One region of the Erythrobacter sp. 'gip.4 top 5' genome, then DNA from elsewhere that is predicted to be linked to it. Evidence: predicted binding sites of a transcription regulator. Region 1 holds the regulator's gene; each other region holds the start of a gene.
The links. Region 1 encodes LexA, which represses DNA repair genes until DNA is damaged. Its sites were predicted from a motif close to GTTCCNCNCTTGTTCT; they were not measured.
Positions count from the first base shown of each region.

Region 1 (7,795 bases):
GCACATTTCGTGATCTCGGACGCGCCGGTCAGCTTTGGGCAACTGGCGCGCTATTTCCGCGATGAAGTGAATGTCGCAAATGCGCTTTACCTTGATGGCCAGGTGTCGAGCCTTTGGGATCCCGCCAGCGGACGCCTGGACAAAGCCCGCGTTGGCCCGATCATCGTCGTGACAAACCGCGAAAAGGCGCCCGCACAATGATCCTCGTCATCGACAATTATGACAGCTTCACCTTCAACCTCGTCCATTACCTGATGGAACTGGGGGCCGAGGTGCGCGTGGAGCGGAACGACGCGCTGACCGCCGCAGACGCGCTGCGCACCAACGCGGCAGGGTTCCTGATCTCGCCCGGCCCCTGCACACCCAACGAGGCCGGGATCAGCCTCGACCTTGTGGCGGCCTGTGCGGACGCGGGCAAACCGTTGATGGGCGTGTGCCTTGGCCATCAGGCGATCGGCCAGTATTTCGGCGGAACGGTGCAACGCGGCGGCTTGATGCACGGGAAGACCTCGCCCGTGACGCATGACGGCACCGGGGTGTTCGCCGGCCTGCCCTCGCCCTTTATCGCGACGCGCTATCACAGCCTTGAGGTGGTGAACGTGCCGGCCGAGCTGATTGCCAATGCCCATGCCGAAACGCCGGGTGCCGATCACCCGAGTGTGATGGGGTTCCGCCATGCCAGCCTGCCGATCCATTCGGTGCAGTTCCACCCGGAAAGCATCGCCACCGAACACGGTCACGCATTGCTGGCGAATTTCGCGCGCGTGTGCGGGCTGGAGCCGGTGATGCCCGCGAGGCTTGATTCATGAGCGCTCTTCCCGATGTATCCGCGCCGCTTTCCGAAGCCGAAGCCGAAGCGGCCTTCGGCGTCCTGCTCGATGGCGCACCGTCCGAGGCGGAGATCGAAAGCTTTCTGGTCGCCCTGTCCGCCCGCGGCGAAACGGCAGACGAAATCGCCGGCGCAGCGCGGGCCTTGCGGGCACGGCTGATCCCGATCACCGCCCCGGACAATGCCATCGATGTCTGCGGCACCGGAGGCGACGGGCACCACACGCTCAACGTCTCGACCGCGGTCAGCCTCGTGGTCGCAGCCTGCGGCGTGCCGGTCGCCAAGCACGGCAACCGTGCGGCATCCTCGAAGGCTGGCGCAGCCGATACGCTTGAAGCGCTGGGCCTCGACATGGACGCCGCCGGGCGCACGGCGGAAAAGACGCTTGCGGACATCGGCATCTGTTTCCTGTTTGCCAAGAACCATCACCCGGCCATGGCACGGATCCAGCCCATCCGCCTCAAGATCGGCCAGCGCACGATCTTTAACCTGATGGGCCCGCTGTCGAACCCGGCCAAGGTCTCCAGCCAGTTGATCGGCATTGCACGACCCGCCTATGTGCCGATCTATGCCGGCGCGATGGCGCGGCTGGGCACGGGCACATCGCTGATTGTCTCGGGTGATGAAGGGCTCGATGAATTGAGCCTGGCAGGTGGCAACGAGGTAGCGGTAGTCACCGGCAACGCCTTTACCATGGCGCGGCTGGATGCGAGCGAAGCCGGCCTGCCCCACGCACCCATCGAGGCGATCCGCGGCGATGATGCCAAGCATAATGCGGCTGCTCTGAAAGCGCTGTTGACGGGCGCCCTCAGCCCTTATCGCGACGCGGTGCTGTTCAACGCGGCAGGCGCGCTTACGGTGGCGGGGCGCGGCGAAGACTGGCAAACCCGCGCCGCCATGGCAGGCGAAGCGCTCGATTCCGGCCGCGCGCTGGCCCTGCTTAACCAATGGATTGCCCTCGCCCGATAAATTACCGCGCTAGCAAAGTGAGACGATGAACAAACTCGAAGAAATCTGCGCCGCCAAGCGTGATATCGTGGCTGCCCGCAAGCAGGCGGTCAGTGACGCGCAACTCACGTTGGCGGCGCGCACGCAAACCAGCCCGCGCGGCTTTGAAGCGGCGTTGCGCACCCGCGCCGCCGCAGGCTACGCCCTGATTGCCGAAATCAAGAAGGCCAGCCCCTCCAAAGGGCTGATCCGCGCCGATTTCCGTCCGGCCGATCATGCTGCGGCCTATCAGGCAGGGGGAGCCACCTGCCTCTCTGTACTCACCGATGCGCCCTATTTTCAGGGGCACGAGGATTACCTCGTCGCCGCCCGCGCCGCCTGCACCTTGCCGGTGCTCCGCAAGGACTTCATGGTCGATCCGTGGCAGTGCCTTGAAGCGCGTGCCATCGGCGCAGATGCGATCCTCATCATCGTCGCCGCGCTGAACAATACCGCCATGGCCGAGATCGAAGCGGCGGCTGGCGAACTGGGCATGGACGTCCTGATCGAAGTGCATGACGAAAGCGAGATGGAGCGCGCCGCCACGCATCTGAAATCGCGCCTGATCGGGGTGAACAACCGCGATCTCAAGACCTTCACCACCAGCCTTGCTGTTACTGAACGCCTCGCGCCGCTCGCGCCGGAAGGCACGTTGCTGGTGGGAGAGAGCGGGATCAACACGCCGGTTGACATCGCCCGGCTGGAAGCGGCGGGCGTGCGCACCTTTCTGGTGGGCGAAAGCCTGATGCGGGCTGACGATATTGCGATTGCCACAGCCACCCTGCTGGGCGCACAAATGGCTCAATGAGCAGGCTTACGCATCTGGATGAAAGCGGCGCGGCGCGTATGGTCGATGTCGGCGGAAAGCCTGCGACGGCCCGCTGCGCAGTGGCATCAGGGCGGATCACGATGGCGCCGCAAGTGCTGGGCGCAATCCGCACCGGTAACGCACCCAAGGGCGATGTTCTGGGAACGGCGCGCATCGCAGGGATCATGGCCGCCAAGCGCACTGGCGATCTGATCCCGCTATGTCATCCCCTCGGGCTTGAAGCAGTCGGCGTCGATTTCGCGTTCGAGGAAGGCGCCATCCGCGTCACTGCCACGGCCTCGTTGACAGGGCGTACAGGAGTGGAAATGGAAGCGATGACAGCGGCTTCCATCGCACTTCTGACAATCTATGACATGGCAAAGGCGATCGACAAGGGCATGATCATTTCCGAAATCCGCTTGATCGCCAAGTCCGGCGGCAAGTCAGGCGATTGGGCCGCGCCGCTTTGAGCGAGCTGCTGGACCTGGAAGACGCACAGGCCCGCCTGCTGGCTCTGGCTCCCTTGCTGCCCCTCATCTCCGTTCCTACCGAAGCCGCGCTCGGGCGCATCATCGCTGAGGACATCCGCGCTGCGCGCACACAGCCTGCCGCCGATCTGTCGGCAATGGATGGCTATGCGCTTGCACCCGGCGACGGGCCGTGGAGAGTGGTGGGCGAAAGCCGTGCGGGCGCGCCCTTTGCAGGCAATCTTGGCCCCACAGAATGCGTGCGCATATCCACTGGTGCGATCGTGCCCGAAGGCGGAGATCGTGTGCTGTTGCAAGAGGATGCGGTCCGCAGCGGCGATGCCGTAACCGCTACAGACCTGCCACCGCCCGGCCGCCACATCCGCGCCCGCGGGTTCGATTTTAACCGTGGGGATCGTCTGCTGGCCTGCGGCACCCGCATGACAGCAGGGCGCATGGCGCTCGCCCTCGCAGCCGGACACGGCGCGGTTACTGTCACCCGCCCCGTCCGTGTCGCAGTGATGGATTGCGGCGATGAACTGGCGCGCGATCCCGGCCATTGCCTGCCTCACCAGATCCCCGCCAGCAACGCAGCGATGATTGCAGCCATGCTCGCGCCGCTGGGATGCGACGTGACGCGGATCGGCCCCGTCCCCGACAATCGGGCAGCGTTGGCAACGGCGCTGATGGCGGCTGAGGGCGCAGACATCCTGATCACCTCGGGCGGCGTATCGGTGGGCGATCATGATCTTATCAAGCCAGCGCTGACCGATTGGGGCGCGCAGATCGCCTTCTGGAAAGTCGCGATCAAACCGGGAAAACCGCTGCTGGTGGCCACCCGCGGCGCGCAGGTGGTGCTGGGGCTGCCGGGCAATCCGGTGTCCAGTTTCGTCACGGCATACCTGTTTGCCCTGCCGCTGGTGAGGGCCAGCCAAGGTGATCCTGAACCTCTTCCCCGGTCCAAGACGTTGCACGCAGGGGAGAATCTTCCGGCCACCGGCCAACGGCGTGAATTTCTGCGGGCGGTGCGCAGGGGCGATGCGGCGCGGCTTGCAGGATCGCAGGATTCCAGCGCGCTTTTGGCACTGGCCGAGGCCGATTGCCTGATTGACCGCCCGGCCCACGCCCCCGCCGTGCCTCGCGGCGCCCCGATCCAGGTATTCAGTCTCCAAAATGGCTGAAATCCTTGGGTTTGCCGCGTGGCGCGCTTGACACGATCATGTCAGTTGCCTAATTGTTCCTTGTTCGTTCACTCTATGGCGAACGGGACGTGCACGCAACGCACCTGGCGCTTTGCCGCGCCGGTGCCTCTTGGAGCACTGATGGGACTGGCGCTGGCCCGATCGGGGTTGGTGTGAATGCGACCAAGGGAGATTTGATCCATGCTGACGGCCAAGCAGCACGAGTTAATCCGTTTCATCCAGCAGCGTCTGGAAGAAACCGGGATCTCGCCAAGTTTTGAAGAAATGAAGGAAGCGCTCGATCTGAAGAGCAAGTCGGGCGTGCACCGGCTGATCTCGGCATTGGAAGAGCGCGGTTTTCTGCGGCGCCTCCCCAACCGGGCACGGGCGCTGGAAGTGATCCGTCAGCCCGAAGACGCAACGCCTGCACCACGCGCCGCAGCAGCGCCGGGCGGCAATGTCGTGCCGATGGTTCCGCCAGCGCCGCGCCTTGCGCAAGCCGTTGCGGCGAATGACGTGGTCGAATTGCCCTTGCATGGCCGCATTGCAGCCGGCGCTCCGATTGAGGCGTTTGAGGAACATTCGACCTTGCCAGTGCCCGCGGCTCTTCTCGGTCCAGGCGAGCATTATGCGCTTGAAGTGTCCGGAGATTCGATGATTGAAGCCGGGATTTTCGATGGCGACTTTGCTCTGGTGCGGCGCACCAGTACGGCGCGCGATGGCGAAATCGTGGTGGCGCTGGTGCGCGGCGAGGAAGCGACGCTCAAATATCTGCGCCGCGAAGGGGGTCAAGTGCGGCTCGATCCCGCCAATGCGTCCTACGATCCACAATTCTATCGTCCCGACGAAGTTGAGGTTCAGGGCAAGCTCGCAGGGTTGCTGCGGCGCTATCACTGAGACGCTTGGGTACATCACTGCTGTGGTGTGCATCTGTGAATATGATTTCCGCTGTATTCCAATTGCTTAGGTAAATATGAGGCCGCTTCAGGGTGCACCCAGAGGCGGCCTTGCCTCGTCCAGATGCCGCCTTGGTGACGCTTGACCCCTGCTTGATCCGTCCAGACCCGCGCTTGCCGGTGGCTTGGTGTGCCTTTTCAGGCGCGGACGATCAGGCTCGATCCGCCACCAACCATGCGATCCCTGCCCCGCGGCGACAGTGGTGATGCGCTGGTGGGCGAGGTTGATGGACAGCCCCCCGCTTTGCCGCAGGTAGCGCCGGTCCGCCTTTAACCACCGTGGTCGGCAAGAGCGTGGCAGGAACCGTTCGGAAACAACCACATCCGCTTGGGCGCAAGCCGCAGCCAAAGCGCGTTCCTCCACCTGCGCACGCCCGCGTCCTAGCAGCAACACCCAGTCACGCCCGCCGCGATTCAACACCAGCGTACAAAAGGCGGTCGAACAGCGGCCTCCGTTCCATTGGGCAAGCGGCACCGGCTCAGCCGCCACGCCCGCAAGCTCCATCAGATTGTCGCGGGTGTAGGAGGAGCGGCTGTCACGCAAGGAGAGCAGGCGCGGTGTTCCATCGCGGCCAGGGACAGTGATGCCGACCTGCCGCCCATCATCCGCTACCAGAAGGTCGGGAATCGGGGTAAACACCACAAGCACGCCCGCCAAAGCCACAGGGACAAGCCCCGCAAGCCGAACCCTCCCCCGCCATAAGCCGAGCCATAGACCACCGGCAGCAAACATGCCCACAACAAATCCGCTGATTTGCGGCATCACCGTCACTGCGCCAGCTTGGGCCGAAGTGAAATGAGCGATGGCCAGCAGCAGCGCAAGCGATTGCTCGACCAGCCACCACGCAGGGCCGCCCAATTCCACCACATCAAGGACCAAACCCAGCGCAATCAGCGGCATGGAAAGGAATGTTACCAACGGTATTGCGACCACATTGGCAACCGCGCCGTAAATTCCGGCGCGGTGGAAATGGAACAGCACGATCGGCATCAGCGCCAGCTCAATGACTACGCCCGTCACAAACAGCATCACCACGCGCCGCCCGGTGCGCGCCCACCACGGCTCCTCGCGCGGAGCGAGAAAGCCGCGCACCGGGTCACTGTTCGACAGAGCGACAATCGCCAGCACAGCGGCAAAGCTCATCTGAAAGCTGGGTCCGATTGCGCTCTCGGGCCAGAGCAACAGCACAAACCCTGCGGCGACCGCCACCATCCGCAACGAAAGCGCGTCTCGCCCCAGCGCGAGCGCCCCAAGCACCAGCAGCGCGGCCACGCAACTGCGCACGGTCGGCACCTCCGCCCCGGTCAGAAGGGTGTAGCCAACCCCTGCGAGCGCGCCGATCCCTGCGGCCACCACCGGCAGGCGCACGCGCAAGGCAAGTGCCGGCCAAAGCGCCAGCAATCGCAGGGTGACAATGTAAGCCGCCGCAATCACCGCGCTCACATGGAGCCCGCTGATCGAAAGGAGATGCGTGAGGCCAGAGTCGCGCATCGCGATCTCATCGGACTCGGAAATCCCGCCGCGATCGCCGCTGGCAAATGCCGCCGCGATTGCGCCGGGCGAACCATCGACACGCGCGCGAACGTGCGCCGAAAGCCAGCGCTGAAGGCTGGCAATCCCGCCTTGCGCGGGCGCGGCGCGGACCATGGTGAGAGGGCCGACCATGGTGCCGGTCGCAGACAACCCCTTGAACCACGCCGCTCGGGCGAAATCATAACTTCCGGGCAACATCGGGCTCGCCGGTGGCATCAGCCGCGCGCGCAGCCGCACCACCGCGCCTTCGCCAAGCCCCGGCGGCACCCCGCTCTCACTCAAGGCCGCAAAGGGTACATTTATTCTCACCTTCTGCGCAGCCGGCTGATCCGGCAAACGCACCGCGAGGGTCAGGCGCAGGCGCTCATCGGCAGGCTGGTCCTCGCGGGCCAGCACATGTCCTTCAAGCAAAACGACCATCGGCGCCGGAATAGGCGGCGCCCCGACAACGGCCGAGCGTGCCCAGATCACTGCGATCCCGCCTGCAAACACCAGCCCACACACGGCAATTGCGAGACGCAAGTTCGCACGGCTTTCGTCCGCGGCGGTTCCTGGCGGCCAGATCATCAACGCGCCCAGCGCCAGCGCCCCGCCCCCGGCCATCGCAAAGCCCCAATGCCACGCCCCGGGCAGCATGAACCAAGCGATTATCCCAAGCGCAAAAATCACCGCCAACCACGGCGCGCGGTCAAATCCTGCCTCGTCCAGAAACCGCTCCGCTGCGTCCAGCGCTACTGCGCATGTGCCTCGCGTGCTGGACAATACCCGTATGGTTTGCCAAGGGCGCGGCACAGGTTCTCCGGGGCCTTTGCGGCCACCCGGATCGTCCCCCATCGGAATGATCGGCACATCGCGCATCGGCTTGTCCCCCCGACCGGCCTGGCAGGCGTCCAAGCCGCTCAAAGTGAACAGGAAGTCAAAGCCCATGGCAAGCGAAAGCAGCATCCCCGACGCGGCCACGCCAAGGAAAGTCGTGACACGCTTTGCCCCGTCGCCCACGGGCTTTTTGCATATCGGCGGCGCGCGCACCGCG
Region 1 is NZ_CP200270.1:2,198,132-2,205,926, forward strand. Features, by position in the region: gene ACRANW_RS10615 (phosphodiester glycosidase family protein) at 1-201, shown strand, start outside; gene ACRANW_RS10620 (anthranilate synthase component II) at 198-809, shown strand; gene trpD (anthranilate phosphoribosyltransferase) at 806-1,798, shown strand; gene trpC (indole-3-glycerol phosphate synthase TrpC) at 1,824-2,624, shown strand; gene moaC (cyclic pyranopterin monophosphate synthase MoaC) at 2,621-3,094, shown strand; gene ACRANW_RS10640 (molybdopterin molybdotransferase MoeA) at 3,091-4,272, shown strand; gene lexA (transcriptional repressor LexA) at 4,474-5,169, shown strand; gene ACRANW_RS10650 (ComEC/Rec2 family competence protein) at 5,257-7,761, opposite strand; gene gltX (glutamate--tRNA ligase) at 7,688-7,795, shown strand, end outside.

Region 2 (7,795 bases), 220 kb from region 1:
ATCGCGCGAGCGACTTGGCGATTTCTACCTCTACCCCATCGCTGCGCGCACCACGATCGCCAACGCCCAGACCAAGCAGGTGAGCTTCCTTGATGTGCAGTCTGTGCCTGCGCGCAAGATTTATGGTCTGGCGGTGGGATGGCAGCAGAATGACGAGCAGCCCGTCAACGTGCAAAGCCGCATCGCTTTTTCAACATCGCGCGATCAGGGTCTGGGCGATGCGCTCCCGGCCGGCACGGTGCGATTCTATCAGCGCGACAAGGAGGGCACACCGCAATTTATCGGGGAAAAGGGTATAGGCCACACCCCGATGGGCAGCCAACTATCACTGGTGACAGGCGATGCCTTCGACATCACGGTCCAGTCCGAAATCGAAAAGCGCGAAACGATTACGAGTGCAGAGTGGGAGAGGAGTGCGCGCTATCGCATCGTCGAAAATGGCGAGGTCGTGCAGGATGTAACCGTTGAGCGCCCCAAGACCTATTATCGCACCACCATGCGCTACACCCTCACCAACGCCAAAAATGCGCCGGTTGATGTCGAACTGGTGCAGACTGGTCTTAGCCGTAGCTGGTGGGCGGATGATTATCGCATCACAGCCGAGGATATTCCGGGCGAGCAGTTGAACGCCGACCGGCGCAAATATGTCGTTCCGGTCCCTGCCGAGGGTAAGCGGGTGATCCGCGTGACGTTCGAAACCCGTTACTGAGGCCGCTGGGGTGCGGCGGCCCGCAATCTGGATGCTGGGCGCGGCGTTGCTGGCTGCGCCGCTCGCAGCGCCGTTCGCTCCGGCGTCATGGGCGCGCGAGGTGATCGACGCGGCGCCGCCCTCCGACCTCGCCGTGACGATTTACCGCGACCCCGATCGCAACGTCGACGCGCCGCTTCAGCGTGAATATCCTCGCGGCCTCGCCATGATCAGCGAAACCCGTCGCGTAATATTGCCCAAGGGCGAATCGACGATCCGGTTTGAAGGCGTGGCGGAAGGCATGATTGGCATTTCCGCCATCGTCACCGGGCTTCCTGGCGGCACGATCGAGAAGAACCGCAACGCACAGCTCCTGTCGCCCGCCGCGCTGGTCGACGGGACGCTCGGCAACCGCGTGACGATTTCGCGGACGAACCCGGCAACTGGCGCGCAGACCAGCGAACAGGCCGTGGTGCGCACGCGCGCCGACGGCGGGCTTGTGTTCCAGACCGGGGAGGGCTTCGAGGCGGTACGGTGCTCGGGCCTGCCCGAAACTCTGACTTTTGACCGTGTGCCCGCTGGGCTTTCCGCTAGCCCGGTGTTCTCGGTCGATACGCGTTCGGACGAGGACGGCACCTTTGATGTGACACTGACCTACCTCGCCTGGGGCTTTGACTGGCAGGCCAATTACGTCGCAACCCTCAAGGATACACCACCGGAGCAGGGGCAGGGTGATGAGTTTGATCTTGGATTGCTGAGCTGGCTTACCCTCGTCAACGATAACGGCCAAAGCTTCGATAATGCCCGGTTGCAGATTATCGCAGGCAGGCTGAATGTCGAAAGCGATTACGAAAGCCTCGCCGATCCGCCGGTGGCCAAGGGGCTGTATCTGACCTGCTATCCGCTCGGCAGCACCTCCAGGGGCGCGTTCCCGCCGCCTCCACCGCCGCCCCCTCCTGCCGCTCCGCAGATGATGGCGATGGACGCCCAAGCGATTGTGGTGACCGGCGCGCGGGTTCAGGCCCAACGGCTGGAAGCCCCCGCCGCGGTTATCACCGCCGACGAGGAAGATTTGGGCGATCTCAAGCTGTTTCGTGTGCCGGGACGGGTCAATGTGTCGGCCAAGGGGATGAAGCAGGTCGCCTTCCTCAACCAGGACGTGGTGAAGGCGCGATATCTCTACGAGGCCGGGTGCGATCCTGATGTCTGGATCGACGACGACGATGAGGAACCGCAAGCTGCCAGCCTGCTACTGGTGACGAAGAACGCGGAGGCCAAGGGCCTTGGCATGGCGTTGCCGCAAGGCGCTATGACGTTGTATGAACCAATGTCCGAGCAGGCGCGGCGCGGACCGCGGCTGGCCGCGCAGACGAGCTTGCGCGACTATGCGCGTGGGCAGGATATCGAGCTGAATCTGGCCGCGAGCGCGCAGGTTTTTGTCCGCTGTGGTCGCACGGCACAAGAGGCGGTCGAGCATGACGAACGCAAGTGGACGAAAATGCGCGCGGTCCTGACCAACGCCAATCCGCATCCGATTACCTTGCGGCTGCAACTGGGCTGGGCGGGGTCTTACGACATCCGGTTTCCGGGCAAGAAAGTGGTGGTCAAGAATGGCTATCAGACCGTGGAGCTTACTCTACCTTCCAATACTGACAGGCGCATTGACTGGAAGCTGAGCGATCGTTCCGATTGATACACAGACGCGCTGTAGGAAAAATTTCGTTCCCTACTTGTTCCATGAGAACAAATCCGATACAAGCCGATCCAAGGGCCTGATTGTCGATACTTCGCAATCGCCCATAGGCAAGTGAAGGAGCGCATGCGATGGCTACGCAATTGAAGCTGGTGGAAGAGGACAAGAAAGCCGTGGACCGTCAGAAGGCGCTTGAAGCCGCGCTCGCTCAGATCGACCGTGCGTTTGGCAAGGGTTCGGCAATGAAGCTGGGCTCGAAGGAAACGATGCAGGTCGAATCGATTTCGACCGGATCACTGGGACTGGATATTGCGCTCGGGATCGGCGGCTTGCCGCGTGGCCGGGTGATCGAGATTTACGGCCCGGAAAGCTCGGGCAAGACTACGCTGGCGTTGCATGTTATTGCCGAAGCGCAAAAGAACGGTGGAACGGCCGCATTCGTGGATGCGGAACACGCGCTGGATCCGGTCTATGCCAAGGCACTGGGTGTGGATATTGACGAGTTGATCGTCTCGCAGCCCGATACGGGTGAACAGGCGCTCGAAATCGTCGATACGCTGGTGCGTTCCAATGCGATTGACGTGCTGGTGGTCGATTCGGTTGCAGCGCTGGTGCCGCGTGCGGAAATCGAAGGCGAGATGGGCGATTCGCACGTCGGCTTGCAGGCGCGATTGATGTCGCAAAGTCTGCGCAAGCTGACCGGCTCGATCAGTCGTTCGCGTTGCATGGTGATCTTCATCAATCAGCTGCGCATGAAGATCGGCGTGATGTACGGAAACCCCGAAACCACCACCGGCGGCAACGCGCTGAAGTTCTACGCTTCTGTTCGCCTCGACATTCGCCGCACCGGACAGATCAAGGACCGTGACGAGATCACAGGTAACGCAACGCGTGTGAAGGTGGTCAAGAACAAGGTCGCGCCGCCGTTCAAGCAGGTCGAATTCGATATCATGTACGGCGAAGGCATCTCCAAGATCGGCGAGATCATCGATCTTGGTGTGAAGGCCGGAGTAGTGGAGAAATCGGGCAGCTGGTTCTCCTACGATTCGATCCGGATCGGCCAAGGCCGCGAAAATGCCAAGAATTTCCTCAAGGAGAACAAGGAGGTTTGTGACCGGTTGGAAGCTGCGATTCGCAGCCGCACCGACAAGGTTGCCGAGGAAATGATGTCAGGGCCGGACGCGGACTCGGACGACTGATCCTCAAGCGGGCATACGTCCGGATGCGTGTCCCGCGCCCCGGCTGTATCAACAACGCCCGAACACCCGGAACGCCGGCTTGCGCTCTTCCCCAAGGCGCAGGCCGGCGTTTCGTGTTTGTCAGTCGTGATGCAGGACCGGTCCTGAACCTTCTTGCTGGCGTGTTGATCGCGCCAAGCCCGTCTTAGGACTCCCTACGCCACTGTCAGCCGAGGCGTCCTCCTGTGACACGCCTGCAACGATCATGGCGCGCTTGCATGCGCGCTCCATTGCCTAAATCCCCTGCTTTGCCTAACTGCACGCCATGACCTCGACGAACGATATCCGCCGCTCCTTCCTCGACTATTTCAGCAAGGCTGGCCACGCCGCCACGCCATCGGCGCCGCTTGTGCCATACAACGATCCGACACTGATGTTCGTCAATGCCGGGATGGTGCCGTTCAAGAACGTGTTCACCGGATTGGAAGCACCGGCCTCCCCGCGCGCCGCATCTTCCCAGAAATGTGTCCGTGCAGGCGGGAAGCACAATGATCTCGACAATGTCGGCTATACCGCGCGCCACCATACATTCTTTGAAATGCTGGGGAATTTTTCCTTCGGCGACTATTTCAAGGAGCAAGCGATCGAACATGCATGGACCCTGCTGACCCGCGAATGGGGACTACCCAAAGACAAACTGATTGTTACGGTTTATCACACCGACGACGAGGCCCACGGCTTGTGGAGACGCATCGCCGGTCTGTCAGACGACCGCATCATCCGCATCGCGACTTCCGATAATTTCTGGTCGATGGGCGACACCGGGCCATGCGGCCCGTGTTCGGAAATCTTCTACGATCACGGCGACCATATCTTCGGAGGCCCTCCCGGTAGCCCTGATGAGGACGGCGACCGTTTCGTCGAGATCTGGAATCTCGTTTTCATGCAGTATGACCAGCAGGCCGATGGCACCCGCCGCGATCTGCCCAAGCCGTCGATTGACACCGGTATGGGGATTGAACGCGTTGCTGCGGTGCTTCAGGGCGTTCACGACAATTATGATACCGATACATTCAAGGCGCTGATTTCGGCTTCCGAATCGCTGACCGGCGTTGCGGCTCAAGGCGAACAATCGGCCAGCCACCGCGTCATCGCCGATCACTTGCGCTCAACCAGCTTCTTAATGGCCGATGGGGTGTTGCCGTCAAACGAAGGTCGCGGCTATGTCCTGCGCCGGATCATGCGCCGTGCCATGCGCCACGCGCATCTGCTGGGCGCTGCCGAGCCGCTGATGCATCGGCTTGTGCCTGCGCTGGTTACCGAGATGGGTCAGGCTTACCCCGAGCTCGTGCGCGGGCAGGCACTGATCTCAGAAGTTTTGGAGCGCGAGGAAACCCAGTTCCGCCGTACGCTCGACAAGGGATTGAAACTGCTTGACGAAGCCACGGGCGAGATCGCCGAAGGCGGGGAACTTGATGGGGAGGTTGCTTTCCGCCTCTATGACACGTTCGGCTTTCCCTATGACCTTACCGAAGATGCTTTACGCGCCCGCGGTATTGGCGTCGATAAGGACGGGTTCGACACCGCGATGGCACGCCAGAAGGCTGCGGCGCGCGCGGCCTGGAAGGGATCGGGCGATGCCGCTTCTGGTGAAGTCTGGTTTGACATTGCCGAGCGTGAAGGCGCGAGCGAATTCACCGGCTATGCCGCCACCAGCGGCGAGGGCCGTGTGGTTGCCATCGTCAAGGGCGGTTCCGAAGTGCAAGAGGCTGCGGCCGGCGATGAGGTCGTTGTCCTCACGAACCAGACGCCGTTCTACGGAGAAAGCGGCGGCCAGACCGGTGATGCCGGACTCATGGCCAGCGTTGGTGGCTTGCGCGCGACCGTCACCGACACGTCCAAGCCGTTAGGGCGGTTACACGCGCACAGCGTTGCAATCGCGGCGGGCAGCGTTGTTGTCGGCGATACGGTCGAAATGAAAGTTGATGTGGAACGCCGCGACCGGATCCGCGCAAATCATTCGGCCACGCATTTGTTGCACGCCGCGCTGCGCCATCGTCTGGGCGGTCACGTCACGCAGAAAGGCAGCTTGGTTGCCGAGGAGCGACTGCGATTCGACTTCTCGCATCCGGTCGCCCTGACGCCAAACGACATCGCCGCGATCGAGGTTGAGGTGAACGCCGAAATCCGCGCCAATGAAAGCGTTAGCACCCGGCTCATGACCCCCGATGATGCGGTCGCTGCCGGGGCACTGGCCTTGTTTAACGAGAAATACGGCGATGAAGTGCGCGTGCTCGCCATGGGCCGCCCCGGCAAGGAAGGCCGCAATTACTCAGTCGAGCTGTGCGGCGGAACCCACGTGAACGCGACGGGCGATATCGGCGTATTCCGGATCGTTGTGGAAAGCGCGGTGTCCTCGGGCGTACGACGGATTGAGGCGCTGACCGGCGAAGGGGCGCGCCAGTGGCTCGTCGCGCGGGAAGATGCGCTGAAAGCGGCGGCAAGCGTTATTAGAGCGATGCCGGAAGATGTGCCTGCGCGTCTTGCAGCGCTCCTTGATGAGCGCAAGCGGCTTGAAAAGGAGCTGGCCGAAGCCAAGAAGGCGTTGGCTTTAGGTGGCGGCGCTAATTCCGCGGGCGCTCCTGTGGCTGACGAGACTGTCGGCGGCACTGCTTTCAGCGGCCAGGTGATTGATGGTCTCGACCCCAAGGAACTGCGTCCGTTGCTTGATGCGGCCAAGCAGCGGATGGGTTCGGGCGTGGCAGTGATCATTGCCGTGAATGATGGCAAGGCGAGCATTGCTGCTGCTGTTACGGACGATTTGACATCGCGGTTCAGCGCGGTCGATCTGGTGCGCGCCGGCGTTGACGCGTTGGGCGGCAAGGGCGGCGGCGGACGGCCCGATATGGCGCAAGGTGGAGGACCTGACGGCACCAAGGCCGCCGATGCGCTAGCGACCGTAAAGGCGATATTGGCAACCGAAACCGCCGCTTGATCGGCATTGGTGATGTGCCGCGCATACTGCGTGTGCGCCCGCAATGCTGAGAGGCGGTGCTTCTTTACGTTTGTGCTGCGGCCTTGTTTGCCGTGATACCAAGTTCGCCTGATTGGGCGCAGTAAGCGGGGTCTGGGCGGACAACGCCGCTGCTAATCAGCTGCCGGGATAAATGCTTTTTCGTTTGTGGTGCTGGTGCGCAATTTCGGCTTTGCGCTGAGGCCGCCATCGCGCTCTAGCTGGTCGCGGAATTCGTCGCGCTTGGCATGGATCGAAGCGATCACCGGCCCCATCGCAACGCCGATATCCACCAACACGGCTTCCGACAGCTGGAGTGAGCTTTCGAGCGTTTCGGGCACGGCATGGCTCGCACCGGCACGGTACATTGCTGCAGCATGATCGGTATCGCGTGCGCGGGCGACGATCAGAAGATCAGGAAAGGAATCGCGCAATTTGGTCACCAGACGCTGAGCGAGCACAGGTTCGTCCATTGTCAGCACCACCGCCGAGGCATTTTCCGCGCCGAGCCGTGTCAGTGTGCCTTTGCGCGCCGCATCACCAAAGATCGCGCGGTAGCCATCGCGTTTCGCCTGCTCGATCAGATCAGGGTTTGAATCGATCATCACATAGGCTTGGCCATGGGTCTTCAGCATGTCGGCGATCAAACGCCCCACACGGCCACCGCCAACGATTATGGTGCGCGGTGTGTCGGTTTCGTCGATCGTGATATCTTCCAGGACGCCATCGACCCGGCGCGCCAGCACTCGGCCAAGTTTGGCCAACACGGGAGTAACAGTCAGGCCGATTGCGGTAACGGTTTGCCAGAAGCGCGCAGTTTCAAGGTCGACGACCAGCGCGCTGGTGGCAGCGGCAAGCACGATCAACGTGGTTTCGGATGGTGAGGCCATCAGCACGCCCGTTTCCGCAGCCGTGCTGCGCCGGGCGCCCATCAAGCGCAACAAAATTCCTGTTATCAGCGCCTTGAATACCAGCACGCCCACAACCGCGAGTGTGATCGGCCCGATCTGGGCGCCAATCTCAATGAGATTGATGCTCATCCCCACAGTGATCAGGAACACGCCGAGGGCAAGGCCCTTGAAGGGTTCCATGATAAGCTCGACTTCGGTGTGATATTCGGTTTCGGCAATCAGCAGTCCGGCGATCAGCGCACCGACGATGGGCGAGAGGCCGACCAATGCAGTGGCAAGGCTTGCGCTGATCACCACCAACAGTGACGCGGC
Region 2 is NZ_CP200270.1:2,413,969-2,421,763, reverse strand. Features, by position in the region: gene ACRANW_RS11690 (DUF4139 domain-containing protein) at 1-709, shown strand, start outside; gene ACRANW_RS11685 (DUF4139 domain-containing protein) at 720-2,381, shown strand; gene recA (recombinase RecA) at 2,513-3,580, shown strand; gene alaS (alanine--tRNA ligase) at 3,885-6,554, shown strand; gene ACRANW_RS11670 (cation:proton antiporter domain-containing protein) at 6,707-7,795, opposite strand, start outside.
Region 2: recA (recombinase RecA) is a predicted target of LexA. The motif match lies at 2,410-2,425, and genes of this name have one in related genera.

Region 3 (7,795 bases), 1.2 Mb from region 1:
TGGGCCTGATCGATGTAAGGCGTGCGGTCAGCGGCGAATTCGAGCAGCCAGCGCTGATCGATTTCGAAGCTGGTCTTGTACACGCCCTTTTCCTCGGGCGTCAGGAAATCGAGATGCTGGACGCTGCCACCGCGTTCAAGGATCGAGTTCCAGACATTGGTGGAGTTCTTGGACTTCTTGTCGAGCAGCTTTTCCAGATAGGGATTGCGCACGATGAAGCTGCCCGACAGCGTTTTGTGGGTGTAGATATTGGCCGGGATCGGTTCGATGCAGGCGCTGGTGCCGCCGCAGATGATCGAGATCGACGCGGTCGGCGCGATCGCCATCTTGCAGGAGAACCGCTCCATCGCGCCCATGTCGGCGGCATCGGGGCAGGGCCCACGCTCCTGCGCCAACAACATCGAGGCTTCGCAGGCCTTGGCGTGGATGTGCTTGAACATCGTGAGGTTCAGCGCCTTGGCCATCGCGCTTTCAAAGGCGACGCCCTTTTGCTGCAAGTAGGAGTGGAAGCCCATGACGCCCAGGCCCACCGAACGCTCACGCTCGGCCGAATACTTGGCGCGGGCCATCTCGTCGGGCGCGCGGTCGATATAGTCCTGCAGGACGTTGTCGAGGAAGCGCATCACGTCCTCGATGAACTGCTTGTCGCCCTTCCATTCTTCCCAGGTTTCCAGGTTCAATGAGGACAGGCAGCACACCGCCGTGCGGTCATTGCCCAGGTGGTCGATGCCGGTGGGCAGGGTGATTTCCGAACACAGGTTCGAGGTCGAAACCTTCAGCCCCAGATCGCGGTGATGCTTGGGCATCATGCGGTTCACGGTGTCATTGAAGACGATGTAAGGCTCACCCGTGGCGAGGCGCGTTTCGACCAGCTTCTGGAACAGCGAACGCGCATCAACCGTCTGCCGCACCGATCCATCGCGTGGGGACCGCAACTGGAACTCGGCGCCATCGCGCACGGCTTCCATGAATTCATCGGTCAGCAGCACGCCGTGGTGCAGGTTCAGCGCCTTGCGGTTGAAATCGCCGCTGGGCTTGCGGATTTCGAGGAACTCCTCGATCTCCGGGTGGCTGACATCGAGATAGCACGCGGCTGATCCGCGCCGCAAAGAGCCCTGGCTGATCGCCAGCGTCAGGCTGTCCATCACGCGCACAAACGGAATGATCCCGCTGGTCTTGCCGTTCAGGCCGACCGGCTCTCCGATCCCGCGCACATTGCCCCAATAGGTGCCGATCCCGCCGCCCTTGCTGGCGAGCCAGACGTTCTCGTTCCAGGTATCGACAATGCCTTCCAGGCTGTCTGACACCGAATTGAGATAGCACGAGATCGGCAGGCCCCGCGCGGTGCCGCCGTTCGACAGCACCGGAGTTGCCGGCATGAACCACAGGTTCGAAATGTAGGTGTACAGCCGCTGCGCGTGGGCATCATCATCAGCATAGGCATCGGCCACGCGGGCGAACAGATCCTGATAGCTTTCGCCGGGCAACAAATACCGATCGTTCAGCGTTTCCTTGCCGAAATCGGTCAGGCGCGCATCGCGGCTGGAATCGGTGTGGATCGTGAAGCGGCGGTCATTGACCTTCTTGCTGTCCACTGCACCCGACTTGGCAACTTCGGCCATGGCACCGGCCAGTGCCTCGCCCGCCTTGGTCGCAATCAGCACATCGGAGCCCGCATCGGTTGTCTTCATGGTCACAGCCTTTTCATCCTTGGCGGACATCTCGGCAACTGCGCCTGCATCCAACTCGTTCGTCACATCATCATTCAGCGCAGTACTGGGCACGTTTTCGTTCGCCTTGAAATCCATCACTAGCCCCATTTGTCCCCCGAATCAGATCCCCAGCGCAAGACGCTGTGTTCTAATTCTGTTCTATACCGGTTGGTCCACAGACTTGCCAACAGGCGGCTCCGTTGCCGGGCGTGCTGGCAGGTCGGTCGACCCTATTTGCGATGCGGCGCGGACCTTGGGGCCGGAGCGAAGCGCCCCTCGTCGACCCAATCAGGGGCGGCGGGCGTTTCACCAAGGCTTGGGGGTCCGATCAACATCGAACCACTAGATGATGAATCACCCAGCGACTTCCGTCAACGGGCGTTTAAGCACTTAGTTACCACGTGCAGCCGGTTTTTGACCCGCATCAGACCCGCGACGCGTGGACCAAGCTTGAGTCGTGCGGACCGCAAGCCCCTAATTGAATCTGTGAAGAAAAAAATAAGCGCGGACTCATTCGAATCCACCCGTGAATCTTTTGCACGCGCAAAGGTATGATTGTTGCGCGTGCGGCGGGTGGGGGCGAATCCGTCAGGCCTGTTCGACCGCTTCGAGCGTGGTGCCGGCCGCCAGCCAGCGCTGTTCGGCCTCAGCCAGCGATTCGGCGGCCCGCGCCCGCTTGGTCAACAGCGCCTGCATCGCATTGCCGCCTTGTCCGCCGGACTTGGCGGAAAGCGCGAGGATTTCGCGGTCAAAGGCCTCCACCTCTGCCGTGAGGCGGGCGATGGCGGTTTCCGCCTTGCTCAATTCCGATTGAGCAGCGCGCATGTCCGACCCGACCCCAAATCCGGCATTGGCGCCGCCGCGCTGCCCCTTGCCTTTGCCAGCGTTGCCCTTGGGCTGGTTGCGGCCCAGGATGAAGTCGATGTAATCCTCCATGCTGCCGTCATATTCGCGCGCGGTCCCGTTATCGACGAGGATAAGGCGATCAGCGGTCAATTCGACCATATGGCGATCATGGCTGATGAGGATCACCGCGCCGGTATAGGCATTGAGCGCTTGTACCAGCGCCTCGCGCGCATCGACATCGAGGTGGTTGGTCGGTTCATCGAGGATCAACAGATGCGGCGCATCGCGCGTGATCAGCGCCAGCGCGAGCCGCGCGCGTTCACCGCCCGACAATTTCTCGACCCGCTGGTTCGCCTTGGGGCCTGAAAAGCCGAAGCGGCCCAATTGTGCGCGCACCGCGCCGGGGGATTGTCCCTCCATCGCGCGGTTCATCAGATCGAGCGGGGTTTCCTCGCCCGCCAGTTCTTCGACCTGATACTGCGTGAAATATCCGACCTTGAGCTTGCCTGGCGCGTTGATTTCGCCCTCGGCGGGCATCAGTTGTGAGGCGAGCAGCCGCGCCAGCGTGGTCTTGCCATTGCCATTGCGGCCCAGCAGCGCGATCCGGTCATCGGCGTCGATCCGGAAGCTCAGCCGCTTGAGGATCGGCGGCGCTTCACCATAGCCTACCGCAGCGTGATCGAGCGTGATCATGGGGGAGCGCAATTCGGCCGGATCGGGAAAATCGAAAGACAGCGAAGGGTCTTCCATCAGTGCCACGATCGGCTGCATCTTCGCCAGCATCTTGGCGCGCGATTGCGCCTGCTTGGCAGTAGAAGCGCGGGCAGAGTTGCGGGCGACGTAATCCTGCAGACGTGCGCGTTGCGCATCCTGCGATTGCTTGGCGGCGGCCAGCTGCGCGGCGCGTTCGGCGCGCTGCTTTTCGAAGTCATCATAGCCGCCGGGATACAGCGTCAGCTGCCCGCCTTGCAGATGCAGGATGTGATCGACGACCTTGTTGAGCAGATCGCGTTCGTGGCTGATCACGACCAGCGTGGCGGGATAGGACTTGAGGAAGTTCTCCAGCCACAGCGTTGCTTCAAGGTCCAAGTGGTTGGATGGCTCGTCGAGCAGGAGGATGTCCGGTTCGGAAAACAGCAGCGCGCCCAGCGCAATCCGCATTTTCCAGCCGCCCGAAAAACTGTCGACCGGGCGCTTTTGCATCTCGTCGTCAAAGCCCAGACCGTTAAGGATCTTGGCGGCGCGCGCGGGCGCGGAATAGGCGTCAATCGCAAGCAGGCGTTCGTGCACGTCGCCCATGCGGTCCATGTCTGTGCAGGTTTCCAGCTCTTCGAGCAGCGCGGCACGTTCCGTGGCCGATGCCAGCACGACCTCTTCGGGGGTCGTGTTGCCGCTGGGGGCTTCCTGCGCGATGTAACCGATCTTGGCGCGCGAGGGCTTGCTGATTTCGCCGTCATCGGGCTCGATCTCGCCAATCAGCGCCTTCATCAGCGTGGATTTGCCCGCGCCATTGCGGCCGATCAGACCGACGCGCGCGCCCACCGGCACGGTTGCGCTGGCGCGTTCAAGAATGGCCCGGCCGCCAAGCCGCACAGTGACACCGTCAATCGTAAGCATGGGGGCGCCTGTAACAGCCTATCGCCGCCCGCCCAAAGGAAATCCCGCACCCGCGCTGACAGTGGCCCTATTGCCCGCGGGCGTGGGCCGTGATCTCGCCAGCGATACGGGAGATCAGCGGGATCGGCAGATCATGGCCCCAGCCCGGAATCGTGACCAGCCGCGCGCCCGAGATATGCTTCGCCGTATCCTCGCCCGCCTCCAGCTTTACCAACGGATCGTCCTCGCCATGCATCACCAGCGTCGGCACGCGCACATCGGCAAGGCGCGCGCGGCGACAGCCATCGTCGATGATCGCGGCAAGCTGGCGCGGCAGGCCGGCGGGATAGACCGAGCGGCGGATGCTGCGCAGCACCCGTTCGCGCTGCTGTTCGGGATCGAAGGGAAATCCGGGGCTGCCGATATTCTTCACCACGTTAAGGCCGTGGGCAACGATGGTCTCTTCATCCATCGCCTTGAGCGGCGCGATCAGCGCGTCCATCGCGTGCTTTTCGGCCTGGGGCAGCTTGCCATGGCCGGTGGTCGACATGACCGAGGTCATGGTCAGCAGCCGTTCGGGATGGTGGATCGCCATCAGCTGCACGATCATGCCCCCCATCGACGCGCCGACCACGTGGGCGCGATCAATCCCCAGCGCGCTCAGCAGGCCGATCCCGTCATCGGCCATATCTTTCAGGGTGTAGGGCACGCGTGCCGGAAAGCCGATCTTCTTGCGCAAGACCTGCACCGGCAGGCTGGGGGCCTTGGCGCCTTCCATCTTCTGGGACAGGCCAATGTCGCGGTTGTCGTAGCGAATCACCCGAAAGCCATCAGCCGCCAGCGCGGCGACCAGCTCGTCCGGCCACAGTGTCATCTGCGCGCCGAGGCCCATCACCAGCAGGATCACCTCGGCATCAGGCGCGCCGCCTTGCGCCGGGGTGTCCTCATAGAAGATTTCGATGCCGGTGTTGGGGGCGGTGACGGTGGGCATGGGCGGCTGATCCTTCGGTCAGGCCCGCGTGGTCACTTCCACACGGGTCCGGCGATATCGAAGCCGCGTTCGTCCAATTGGTCAAGCACGCCGCCATCTTCCGCCAACACCCGCAAGGGCACAACCGCGAGCGTTGTGCCGCGCGCGGTGCTGGCTTCGGCGATGCTGTCGACCCATATGGTCCTGAGTTCGCTGCCCAAAGTCTCATCCGCCCAGGGCCAGCACTGGCCCAGCGCCGATTCGAGCGGGTTCGCCATCACGGCCGGGATCTTGTAGCGCCGCCAATCGGTGGCACGCTGTTCGACAATGCCGGGGCCGGCCTCCACCGCATCCATCGCGGCCGCGAGGCAGGGAATGTGCGCTGCGGGCGGCGCATCGGCGAGATTGTCGATGATGTCCTCACCCCGCAGTGTGGCGGCGCGGGTGGTGGGCACCTTGGCCTTGTCCGCTGCCTTGCTGACGACGTCCGACGCATCATCGGCGGTATCGCGGTTGAAGCGCAGTTCCTTGCGCAGCATCCCGAAGGACGTGAGCAAGAAGGATTGGCGGGTGTAATCTTGCCTGTGCGCCGTGCCGAGGGTTTCGAGCCGCGCCCATTGTTCGGGCGAGAGGTATTCGCTGGCCATTGTCTTGTCGGGCAGTTTGGTGAACTTGGAACCGCTGAAAATGAGCCGCAGCACATCGCCCGGCGAAATCCTGGGTTTCGCGCCAAGGATCACGCGGTCGGCCTGCGCCGTCGCTTCGCGCAGGCGCTCCGGCTCCCATGGCGTGGACTTGGGGATCGCCCGGATCTCACCGACAAGGATAACGGTGCCGGTGGGCGTATCAATCGTCCACATCGGCGCGCCGGACCGCTGCGCGGTGACGACGATGGAATTTTCGGATTCGGGCGGGGCAGCGTCTTGGGCAGCAAGCGGCGCCGCAAGTGAAGCAAGCGCAAGACAACAGAGCATGTTCTTCATCGGACGCCTCGTGCGGGGTTCAGGGTTTGCCAAATTGGTCGGCATCACATGAACCCTGACAGAACCCTCTCGTTCCGGGCGACGGTGACTACGGCACCAGCACCGTATCCCGCGGCTCATCCGCAAGCTCCGGATAATCCAGCGTGTAATGCAGCCCACGGCTCTCCTTGCGGGCGAGCGCCGAGGTCACGATCAGTTCCGCCGATTGCAGCAGGTTGCGCAGTTCGATCAGGTCGGTCGTCACCCGGAAGGCGCCGTAGTAATCCTCGATCTCGCGCTTCAGCAGATCGATGCGGCTGGCGGCGCGTTCCAGCCGCTTGGTGGTGCGCACGATGCCGACATAATTCCACATGAAGCGGCGGATTTCGGTCCAGTTCTGTTTGATGACCACTTCCTCATCCGAGTCGGTCACGCGGCTTTCGTCCCACGGCAGGATCGCAGGCACATCGTCAAGGCTGTCCCAGCGCGCCAGAATGTCCTGCGCCGCCGCTTCGCCAAACACGAAGCATTCGAGCAAGCTGTTGGACGCCAGCCGGTTGGCGCCGTGCAGCCCGCTTTCGGTGCATTCGCCTGCCGCCCACAGGCCGGGAATATCGGTGCGCGCGTCCAGCCCCACCACCACCCCGCCGCAGGTGTAGTGCTGCGCCGGGACCACCGGGATCGGCTGGGTGGTCATGTCGATGCCGATGGTCAGCAGCTTTTCGTGAATGGTCGGGAAATGCCCGCGCACGAATTCGGGCGGTTCGTGGCTGATGTCGAGATGCACGTAATCCAAGCCGAACCGTTTGATTTCGGAATCGATGGCGCGGGCCACCACGTCGCGCGGGGCGAGTTCCAGCCGCTCGGGATCGTAGAACTGCATGAACCGCTTGCCGGTGCGCGGGTTGATCAGCCGCCCGCCTTCGCCGCGCACGGCTTCGGTGATGAGAAAGTTCTTGATTTCAAGGCTGTAAAGGCAGGTGGGGTGGAACTGCATCATCTCCATGTTGGAGACCCGCGCGCCCGCCCGCCACGCCATCGCAATGCCATCGCCGGTCGCGCCGCGCGGCGCGGTGGAGAACTGGTACACGCGCCCCGCGCCGCCGGTGGCAAGGATCGTGGCGCGGGCCACATGGCGCTCGACGCGCCCCGTGGCCTCATCCAGCGCATAGACGCCCCACACCCGGCCTGCGGCAGAGAATTGCTCGCGGTGGCGGTCCGTGATGAAGTCGATGCAGGTGCGGCCCGGCAACAGCGTGATGTTGGGATTGGCCTCGGCCGCAGCCAGCAGCGCCGATTGCACCGCCCAGCCGGTGGCGTCATCGACATGGACGATCCGGCGGTGCGAATGGCCGCCTTCGCGGGTGAGGTGGAGCGCCTGTTCCTCGCGGTTGAACGGCACCCCCAATTCGCACAACCGGTCAATCGAAGCAGGGGCGCGTTCGATCACGAACTCCACCGTCTCGCGGTCATTCAGGCCCGCGCCCGCCACCATCGTATCGCGCACGTGGTTTTCGAAGGTGTCGCCGGTATCGAGCACCGCGGCGATCCCGCCTTGCGCCCATGCGGTCGACCCGCCGGTCAGCGAGCCCTTGGCCAGCACGAGCACGCGGCGCGTTTCGGCCAGCGCCAGGGCCGCCGTAAGACCTGCCGCGCCAGAGCCGATGATCACCACGTCGTGCGCCTGCACATCACGTTCCGGTCGCAAA
Region 3 is NZ_CP200270.1:352,032-359,826, reverse strand. Features, by position in the region: gene ACRANW_RS01760 (ribonucleoside-diphosphate reductase subunit alpha) at 1-1,808, opposite strand, end outside; gene ACRANW_RS01755 (ABC-F family ATP-binding cassette domain-containing protein) at 2,301-4,175, opposite strand; gene ACRANW_RS01750 (alpha/beta fold hydrolase) at 4,243-5,145, opposite strand; gene ACRANW_RS01745 (TraB/GumN family protein) at 5,178-6,107, opposite strand; gene nadB (L-aspartate oxidase) at 6,196-7,795, opposite strand, start outside.
Region 3: ACRANW_RS01760 (ribonucleoside-diphosphate reductase subunit alpha) is a predicted target of LexA. The motif match lies at 1,858-1,873, and genes of this name have one in related genera.

Region 4 (7,795 bases), on a different replicon from region 1:
TCCAGCCCGGCTCCAGGAGCAGGTGGACGCGGTGCTGCTGGTTGGGGACATCAAGGCTTGCGTGGTAGGACCGTCCCGTGCCGCCCGCATCGGAGAAGATGAGGATACGCTTGGTGCCCTCCATGAAGGCGGCTGCATCGGCCTGGGCTGAGCGAACGGTGCGCGTCTCGATTTTCTGGTGGCCGCCTGCCGCTGGCACGATCCGCTTCGATCGTCCGGTCACCTCGGCGACGTTGTCATGGCCAAACCGCTCGAGGAGCGCATCGAGCGCGGCCTTGATGGGCGGCAGGGCGCAGATGTGCTCGATCAGGTCGGCCCGGGCTGCCTCGGCTTGTGGGTTCGTTACCGGATTGCCGTGTTCGTCGCTCATGGGGCGCGAATGCTGCTCGCCCGTGTCGTCGGTGTAGACCTCCATCTGCCGGGTCGGAAAGGCGCGGGTGAGATAGTCGAGGCAGTATTCAAGGGGTGACAGCTCGATATTGAGCTCTGCGCGCTCCTCGGGCGAGAGCTCGCCGAGCCTGCGGTTGAGGATGGATTCTGCGGTGGTGACCAGCTCCAGGACGACAGACTTGCCCTCGGCAAGATGCTGCTCGACCGCAATGATGACTGTCGGCAGCTTCATCGACAAAAGTACTTGCCCGAAGAAACGCTGCTTGCAGGATTCAAACCGAGACCGCGCTGCCGCCTTTGCTCCGGAGTTCAGCGTGGTGCCGTCGAGATCATCGACGATGCCGGTCAGTTCAAGCGCGGCTTCCACGTTGCGGTGGATGATCGCCCAGGCGTCCGCATAGGTGTCATAGACGGCGATCTGATCAGGCGTGAGTTGGTGACGCAGAATATCATATTCGACACCGGCAAAGCTCAGCGCCCTCGCCATGTAGAGCCCGGTCGCCTTAAGGTCGCGTGCGACCAGCTCCATGGCGGCAATGCCGCCGGCCCGGATCTCGCTGATGAAGGCCTCGCGCGAGGCAAAGGCGGTCTCCGGGCCCCAGAGGCCGAGCCTGACGGCATAGGCGAGGTTGTTGACCTCGGAGGCCCCCGTGGCCGAGGCATAAAGCACCCGGGCCTTGGGCAGGCGGTTCTGGAGGAGCACCCCGGCAATGCCCTGCTGAGAGCCCTTCTTGGTTCCCATAGCGCCCTCCCCGCCTGCGACACCGCCCATCTCGTGAGCCTCGTCAAAGGCGATCACACCATCGAAGTCGTCGCCAGCCCAGCGGATGAGCTGTTCAAGGCGGCTGTGATCGCCGCGCGCGGAACGCAGCGTCGGATAGCTCACGAACAGCACGCCTTCATCGAGGGTGAGCGGCTCGTGGATCTTCCACCGCGAAAGCGACTGGACGTCGGCGGCAAGACCGCCAAGCGCAGCCCAGTCCCGGCGGGCATCGTTGAGGAGCGGCTCGTTCTTCGAGATCCAGATTGCCCGGCGGCGGCCCTGCAGCCAGTTGTCGAGGATGGTGGCGGCGACCTGCCTCCCCTTCCCCGCCCCGGTGCCGTCGCCAAGGAAGAAGCCCTTGCGATACCCGCGGCCTTCCTCGTCGAGCAGCAATCCGACGCCCTCGGGGTCGGGCTTGAAGCGGCCGGGAAGCCACTGGCTCCAGGCGTGCCCTGCATAGACGACGGTTTCGAGCTGGGAATCTGACAACAGGCGTTCTGAGACGGTGCGTTCCGGCAGGTGCGGGATGTGCTGGGGGATCGGCGCAGGGATCGAGCCCATTGCAACCGACTCAACCAGCGCCGTCGGGTGCTCACCCGCGATCTCAAAGGTCACCCGGCTTGGCCGATACGGCAGATAGACCCCGGTCTGCTCCAGCAGAGCGGCAGGCGCTTCCAGCGCGCTATAGACGACAGGCAGTACGTCGTTGCGTGCCGGGGCGCGGAAGATACGGGGCGCGGCAGGCTTGGCGTTGCGGGTCGCCCCGAACAGGGAGATGGCCTTGGCGGGCGCAGTGACTGGGCGCTTTTCCTCGATGAGCTCTGCCCGAGGCGTAATTGCGAGGCTGCTCACAAGCGCGGCCACATCCCTGCCCTGGATGGTCGCGGGTGATCGCATACCGGGAACCTTGTCGAGGACATAGAGCCTGACCGCAATGCTGGTCCCATGTTTGGTGTAGGCTTGCTCGAAGTGGATCGAGGTGCAGATCGCGACAGGCGCTAGCGTGTTCTCGAAGATTGCCCGCATCTTGGCCGACGGGAAAAACCAGTCGGGCATAATCGCTACAATGCGGCCGCCAGCGCGCAGATGGGTAATGGCTGCAGCAAGGTGACGTACGGCGGCAAGATGGTCTGCGCCGCGTCCGAGCGAGCGTGAGAACGGCGGGTTCATGATGATCAGAGAGGGCCGGATCTTGCCGCTAAGCGCGCTGGCGATTGCCGCCCCGTCGTGCCCTGTGATCGTGACGCCGGGGAAGATGTCGGTGAGACGCAAGCGGCGTGCCTCATTCAGCTCATTCAGCTGCAACTCGGCAACTGAGGGAAGCTGCGCGATCAGCAGGCCATTTCCGGCGCTCGGCTCGAGGACGACATCCGTGGGCTGAGCATTCGCGAGCATCACGGCGACGGCAGCGAGATCGACGGGCGTCGAAAATTGCTGCCAGTCGAGCTGTTCCTCGCTCCGAACGGTCTGGGTGGGCAGCCGCGCTGCGATCTCCATCGCCTTGTCGAGATCGCCCCGGCTGAACGTTGCGCCCCTGCGTGACGTGAGGCTCAGCGCCAGCGCGTGCTCAAGCACCTCGAAGCTCTCTCGCTGGGTCCAGCGACCGGTTGCATCGCCTCCGCCAAAGGCGCTGGTCATGGCCTGGTTCATCATCGCCCGCGTGATGGCGACTCCATTGTCGATGAGGATAGAAAGCGCACGGGCGGCAAGTTGGCCGGGCGTGCGCCGCTGGGCGGCTGTTTCGAACAGATCTGTCATGGAGGTCTCCTGGGTTCGGCTTGCCTCATCACGGACAAGCCAAACCCCTTCCCTCCCCCTCCCCTTTAACGGGGTCCCGGAACCGCTCCCCAGTCCGCGTAACCGACGGGCGGTGCCATCCGACGAATCGTCAGGCCGTCGCGCGCATGCGCCTGCGCTGCCTTGAGACTCGCCCGCCGCCCCTCTGGATCGTTGTCCTCAGCAATGATCAGCTCTTCGATCCAGTCAGGCAGACGGACGAGATCGAGCCGTTCGGCTCCGAGGGATGACCAGGCGGGAATGCCGTGGAGCTCGGCGAAGCGGGCAGCGCTTTCGAACCCTTCGGCAAGTGCGAGGATCTTGCCGGGGCGCCCGCCCTGCCAGCTGGCGGCTTGCGGGTTTCCGATCATCAGCTTTGAGCAGTACCCCTGCCCGTTCCCCTTGAGGAAGATGCGTTGAACCGCCTTGATCTCCCGCCCTTCGCGCACGCCGACCAACAGCGCGGGCTCGAACACCGTGTTGGGCTTTCTGCCTTTCGGGCAGCGCGGGAGGTAACGCAGATCGTCATGGTGCTGGATGATGCCGCGATGGTGGCAATAGGCCTCGCCCCAGGTATTCGCGAGCTCTCTGCTCTGCGACCAGAGATTGCGGGCGATCGCAGTTGAGTTGAAGGGCTGGAAGGGTTCGTCCGGAAAAGCGTATTTCCGGCCCGGAACGATGGTTACGATTGCGCGCAATACCTCGGCAGGCTCACAGCCTGCAAAGCAGTGGACGAGGATGTCGCGGTCCCCCTGCCGCAGGGACAGGCTCGGGGTGGTGTCCGCATGGGCCGGACAGCGGCACATCGCAATGTATCCGGACCAGCTGCCACCAAGCGCACCGACAAGGTCGATGAGGCGCTGCGAGGGCGGTTTTGCAGTGATGGGCATGGCAATCCCTTTCGAGTTCCCCCTCCTCTCCCCCCTCCCCTTTTGACCTGGATGTGAACTCGCGCGGGCCACGAGAACAAGGCGGAAAATTTTTCCCAATTGACTCTGAGAGTTAGCAAGAGATGTTCGGGTCTTTGCAGGAGCAAGATCATGCCTGTTCGCCTCATCGCTGCAAGCCTGTTCGTTGCAGCGCTTCACCCCGCAGCTGCCGCGCAGGAAGTCGAACTGATGCAGTTTGACGGTAACCCCCGTGGGGACGTCGTGATCCACGTCAGCTCAGCCCCAACACCGAAGGGGCTGGCACAGGTCGATCAAGCACCAGACCTGGCAGGGGTGCTAGCTGCCGATTTCGCAGGGATTATCCCGGGACCACCAATCGAGACAGTTCCGCAGGCGGCCTCGATTGATGTTCCTGGCTGGATGCGCAGCGGTGCCCCTCCCTCCTCGATCATTGTTCCGGCTGTTTTGCGGTCGCAGGCACTCAGTTATGGCTGTGGAGACACGCAGTACCGGCCTCGCAGAGATCTTCCTGCTGCAACTGAGCTTCGCCGCGCACAACATTTCCCTTTGATCGCGGCTATTGCCTGCGAGGAGAATGTTCCGGTCGGGCTGTTCGACGCGCTGATCTGGCAGGAAAGCCGATATCAGGCCTTTGCGCGTTCGCCGAAGGGTGCAATCGGCCTTGCGCAACTGATGCCGGGCACCGCAAGGTATCTCGGCGTCTCTAACGCATGGGACGTGCGCCAAAATTTGCGCGGCGGTGCACGGTACCTTCGAATGCAGATCGAAGAATTTGGCCGATATGACCTGGCGCTGGCTGCCTATAATGCAGGGCCTGGAAGGGTCCGCCGGGCCGGGAGCATACCGCGTATCCGTGAAACGCTTGAATATGTCCGCACTATCACGGCTGCCTGGGCTAGAGAGCAGCGGCAGGCTGATAGTCGCCCGTTAGCGCCCTACCCTGCTCCAACCTTTGCCCGATTTCGCCGTGCGGCCGTCGTGGATTACACATCGAGCAATGTTGCGAACCCAAGATAGTCTGCGAACAGGATCGCCGTGAGAAAAATGACGGGCGTTCCTGAGAGATAATTGACCTGCCAGCGCCACCACAGCTTGGGTAGTGCCAGTGTTCGCCCTCTCCAGTCGCCGAGGTCGATAACCAACATACCCGCGCGCAGATCATAGATGGTTTTGGCAAACGCTAGCACGGAGCAAAACGCGACCATGACCGCGACACCGGCGTAGAGCGCGAGTCACGCATTGTAGGTCGCAATTGGCATGCTCACCGACTCCAAAGTTTTCGGCATGGTAGCATTGAAGCCGCCTTTTGCGATGCTGGAATCGTGAACGAAATGAGTTCGAGATTGGTCACTTGATCTCGTGGTAGCCGACCCCGACGCGGCGCAGGGCACCTTGGCGCCGCTGACGTATGCGCTTTGCTGCCAATTCCGCATCCCCTCTGTTGGCAAATGCCGCAGTTACGCTCTGTCCCTTGGAGCCGATACGTCCCCAGCGCCGCTCAACGGTGGTCCATCCGAACAGGTCGGTAGCGACCCGTAGGTGATAGTCGCGCGCAATGTTGCGGTACGGGTCAATCGCTTGCCAATGCCATGATTGATCGAGAAGGCCGCCCATGCCCCTTGGTGGCAGACCAATCGGGATACGGTCCAATGGGAATTCTGAATCACCGGACACTCTGTGATTCACTGAGTCGATTGGATCTGGCATCAAGGCCAGGGCGGGAGGAGCTCTGGTCTGGGGCGGCATCACACAGCCAAGGCTCTAAAGGGGAGCATCGGTAAGGTTAGGTGGTTTCATCAACCTTATCCAAAAAAGCTGAAAGCTTCCCGTTGCTTAGAGGGGTTATATTTTAGTTAGATCAGTTAAGACCGCTCGCGTTGGTTGCAACTCGCCGGATTCCCAAGAGAAATTGCGGCATGCCGTTCTTGATGTGTCGGCAATGTGTTCCTGATGTTCCGATGGCGTGTTCCTGAAAGTTCGTTTCATCGTTCCCGATGTGTCGGTAATTGCGGAAACGGCATTCCTAAAGTGTCGAAAGACGGTCCAATGGCGGTCAGTCGTTGGTCGAATTGAATCATTATCGCGATGACCTTGGTGGAAGAGCTTCAAACTTGCTCATCACATGCTGTTAGGAGGCGCGCGCATCTAATCGACACGACACATTTGGAACGCTGGATAGCTGTTGACGCTTAGTCGCTAGGTCAGGGTAGCTCCGCCGCGCCCGATTCCAGCGATTTTACACAAAGAGGCCCTACCTACGGAGCTCGTGTTTGTGCTTCTCGTGATGCCGCTTCACCCACCCGATGAAGGCCTTTTGCCAGCTCGCGGGTGTCCTTGCCGGGTCTGCATTAACCCAAGCTTCGAATTCCGCATGGAGGGCATAGAGGTCCCAGCCAGGGCATTTCTCACGCAGGTAGGCGGTGGTTTCGTCGGTCATAATCCCACGTGTCGCCCTATCGGACAGGCGTGCCACAGCAGATCGGACAAGCGTACGGGCGTCAAAAATCATCGGCGCCTGCTCTTCAGCCGCCTTTGCTTCGGCGTTATCAGGCTGGTTCACATGATCGTGACGATCCGGCGGTGAGCGTTCCGCAGCTGGCGGAGGGGCAATGATACCTTCAGGAGGATCATTGTGGGAGGCTTCAATGTTCAGGTCGTTGAGCCGGATCATTCTCAGCAGCGGCTCAATCCCTTTCCCTGCCTCGATCGCGAGCCGATAGCCGGGCAAATTGTTCTTTTCAGCGAGCTTGAGGACCTCGAATTTGAAACGTCGATATTCGCCCTCGGCACCCGATTTTTCGAAGAGAACGGGCATGGATATCGCAAAGCCGCTTTGACCTGCGCCTCCAGCATGCTTGCGGGCGACCCGGTACAACCAGCGCTCGCGGCCACCCGTGATATCGAAATAGGCGCGGTCGATGCTAAGCACCCCGCCCTTCATCATCACACCTTCCCAAAACCAGTTCGATAGCTCGAGCGTCATGCCGCGGCTTCGTTCGGTCTTCTCGTCGACGAGCTGCGTCCAGCCATCAAGCCAGCTGAAGGTGGCTTCGCGTCGGTTCTCGGCACGGATGTTTGTTTTGATGGTAGTCGACACAAGCCGGTCTAGAGCCTGACCCAGCAACTCGTAGGCTCGGCCTGTGGTCGGGCGTCCGATTGCACGCAGCAGATCGTAAGGCATGATGTGGAGTTTGCGGGGGACATCATTGACACCGCGGCGGGTCATGTCAGCGATCTGGCTGGCACAATAGATGAGAATGTCGGCGTCCCAGATGGTGGCCATGCCGTAGTCTGGATTTGGGCTAACATGCACCCACAGCTTGCCGTCTGGCGAAGTGTATTCGATTGGCTTGGCTCGTTTGCGCTTGGCGAGCGAGAAAAATGGTCGTTCCATTATCTCGCGTTGGTCGCGCAGCGGAAGATCGGCTAAATAGGGCAGGAACAGGTCGAACTGTTCGGGTACGCTTTTTTTGCTGGCGCGGGTCATGGCAGTGATGGCCGCCAGCCCAAAAGATTATTCCCCGGGGAATAACTCGCGTGAACATTATTCCCCGGGGAATAATGTCGATGCTGGGCGGTCCTGACCGGATGGGGGAGGGCAGTCCTCACCTCTGAAGGCCTCCACCATCCGCCGTGAGTGTCTCGAGCAGAATTCGCACCTTAGCCAGAAGCTCATCATCCGAAAGGCCGTGCCCTGCGTGAAGCCGCAAGGTTACGCCTTGCCGGTTGGCGCGCTGAAGGCTCACCGCTGGCCTGTCATGGGCACCGGCAATGACGATCTCTTTGTGTTCGGCAGGTGTTTCATCTGATGTCAGCAGGAGCCTAATGACTTCTTGGGCCGCAAGCGTCGCCTTGCCCTCCTTGCGAAGCCGCCCCTGCTCGTCCGCAAGCCCTTTGGCCGCCTTCTGAATGGACGCCGACCTTTTGGGGTCACCCAAGGCTTGCGCAAGCGGAT
Region 4 is NZ_CP200271.1:3,248-11,042, reverse strand. Features, by position in the region: gene ACRANW_RS15055 (strawberry notch-like NTP hydrolase domain-containing protein) at 1-2,911, opposite strand, end outside; gene ACRANW_RS15050 (DUF7146 domain-containing protein) at 2,977-3,819, opposite strand; gene ACRANW_RS15045 (lytic transglycosylase domain-containing protein) at 3,970-4,857, shown strand; gene ACRANW_RS15040 (hypothetical protein) at 4,824-4,985, opposite strand; gene ACRANW_RS15035 (WGR domain-containing protein) at 5,188-5,454, opposite strand; gene ACRANW_RS15030 (replication initiator protein A) at 6,092-7,327, opposite strand; gene ACRANW_RS15025 (ParB/RepB/Spo0J family partition protein) at 7,446-7,795, opposite strand, start outside.
Region 4: ACRANW_RS15050 (DUF7146 domain-containing protein) is a predicted target of LexA. The motif match lies at 3,893-3,908, and genes of this name have one in related genera.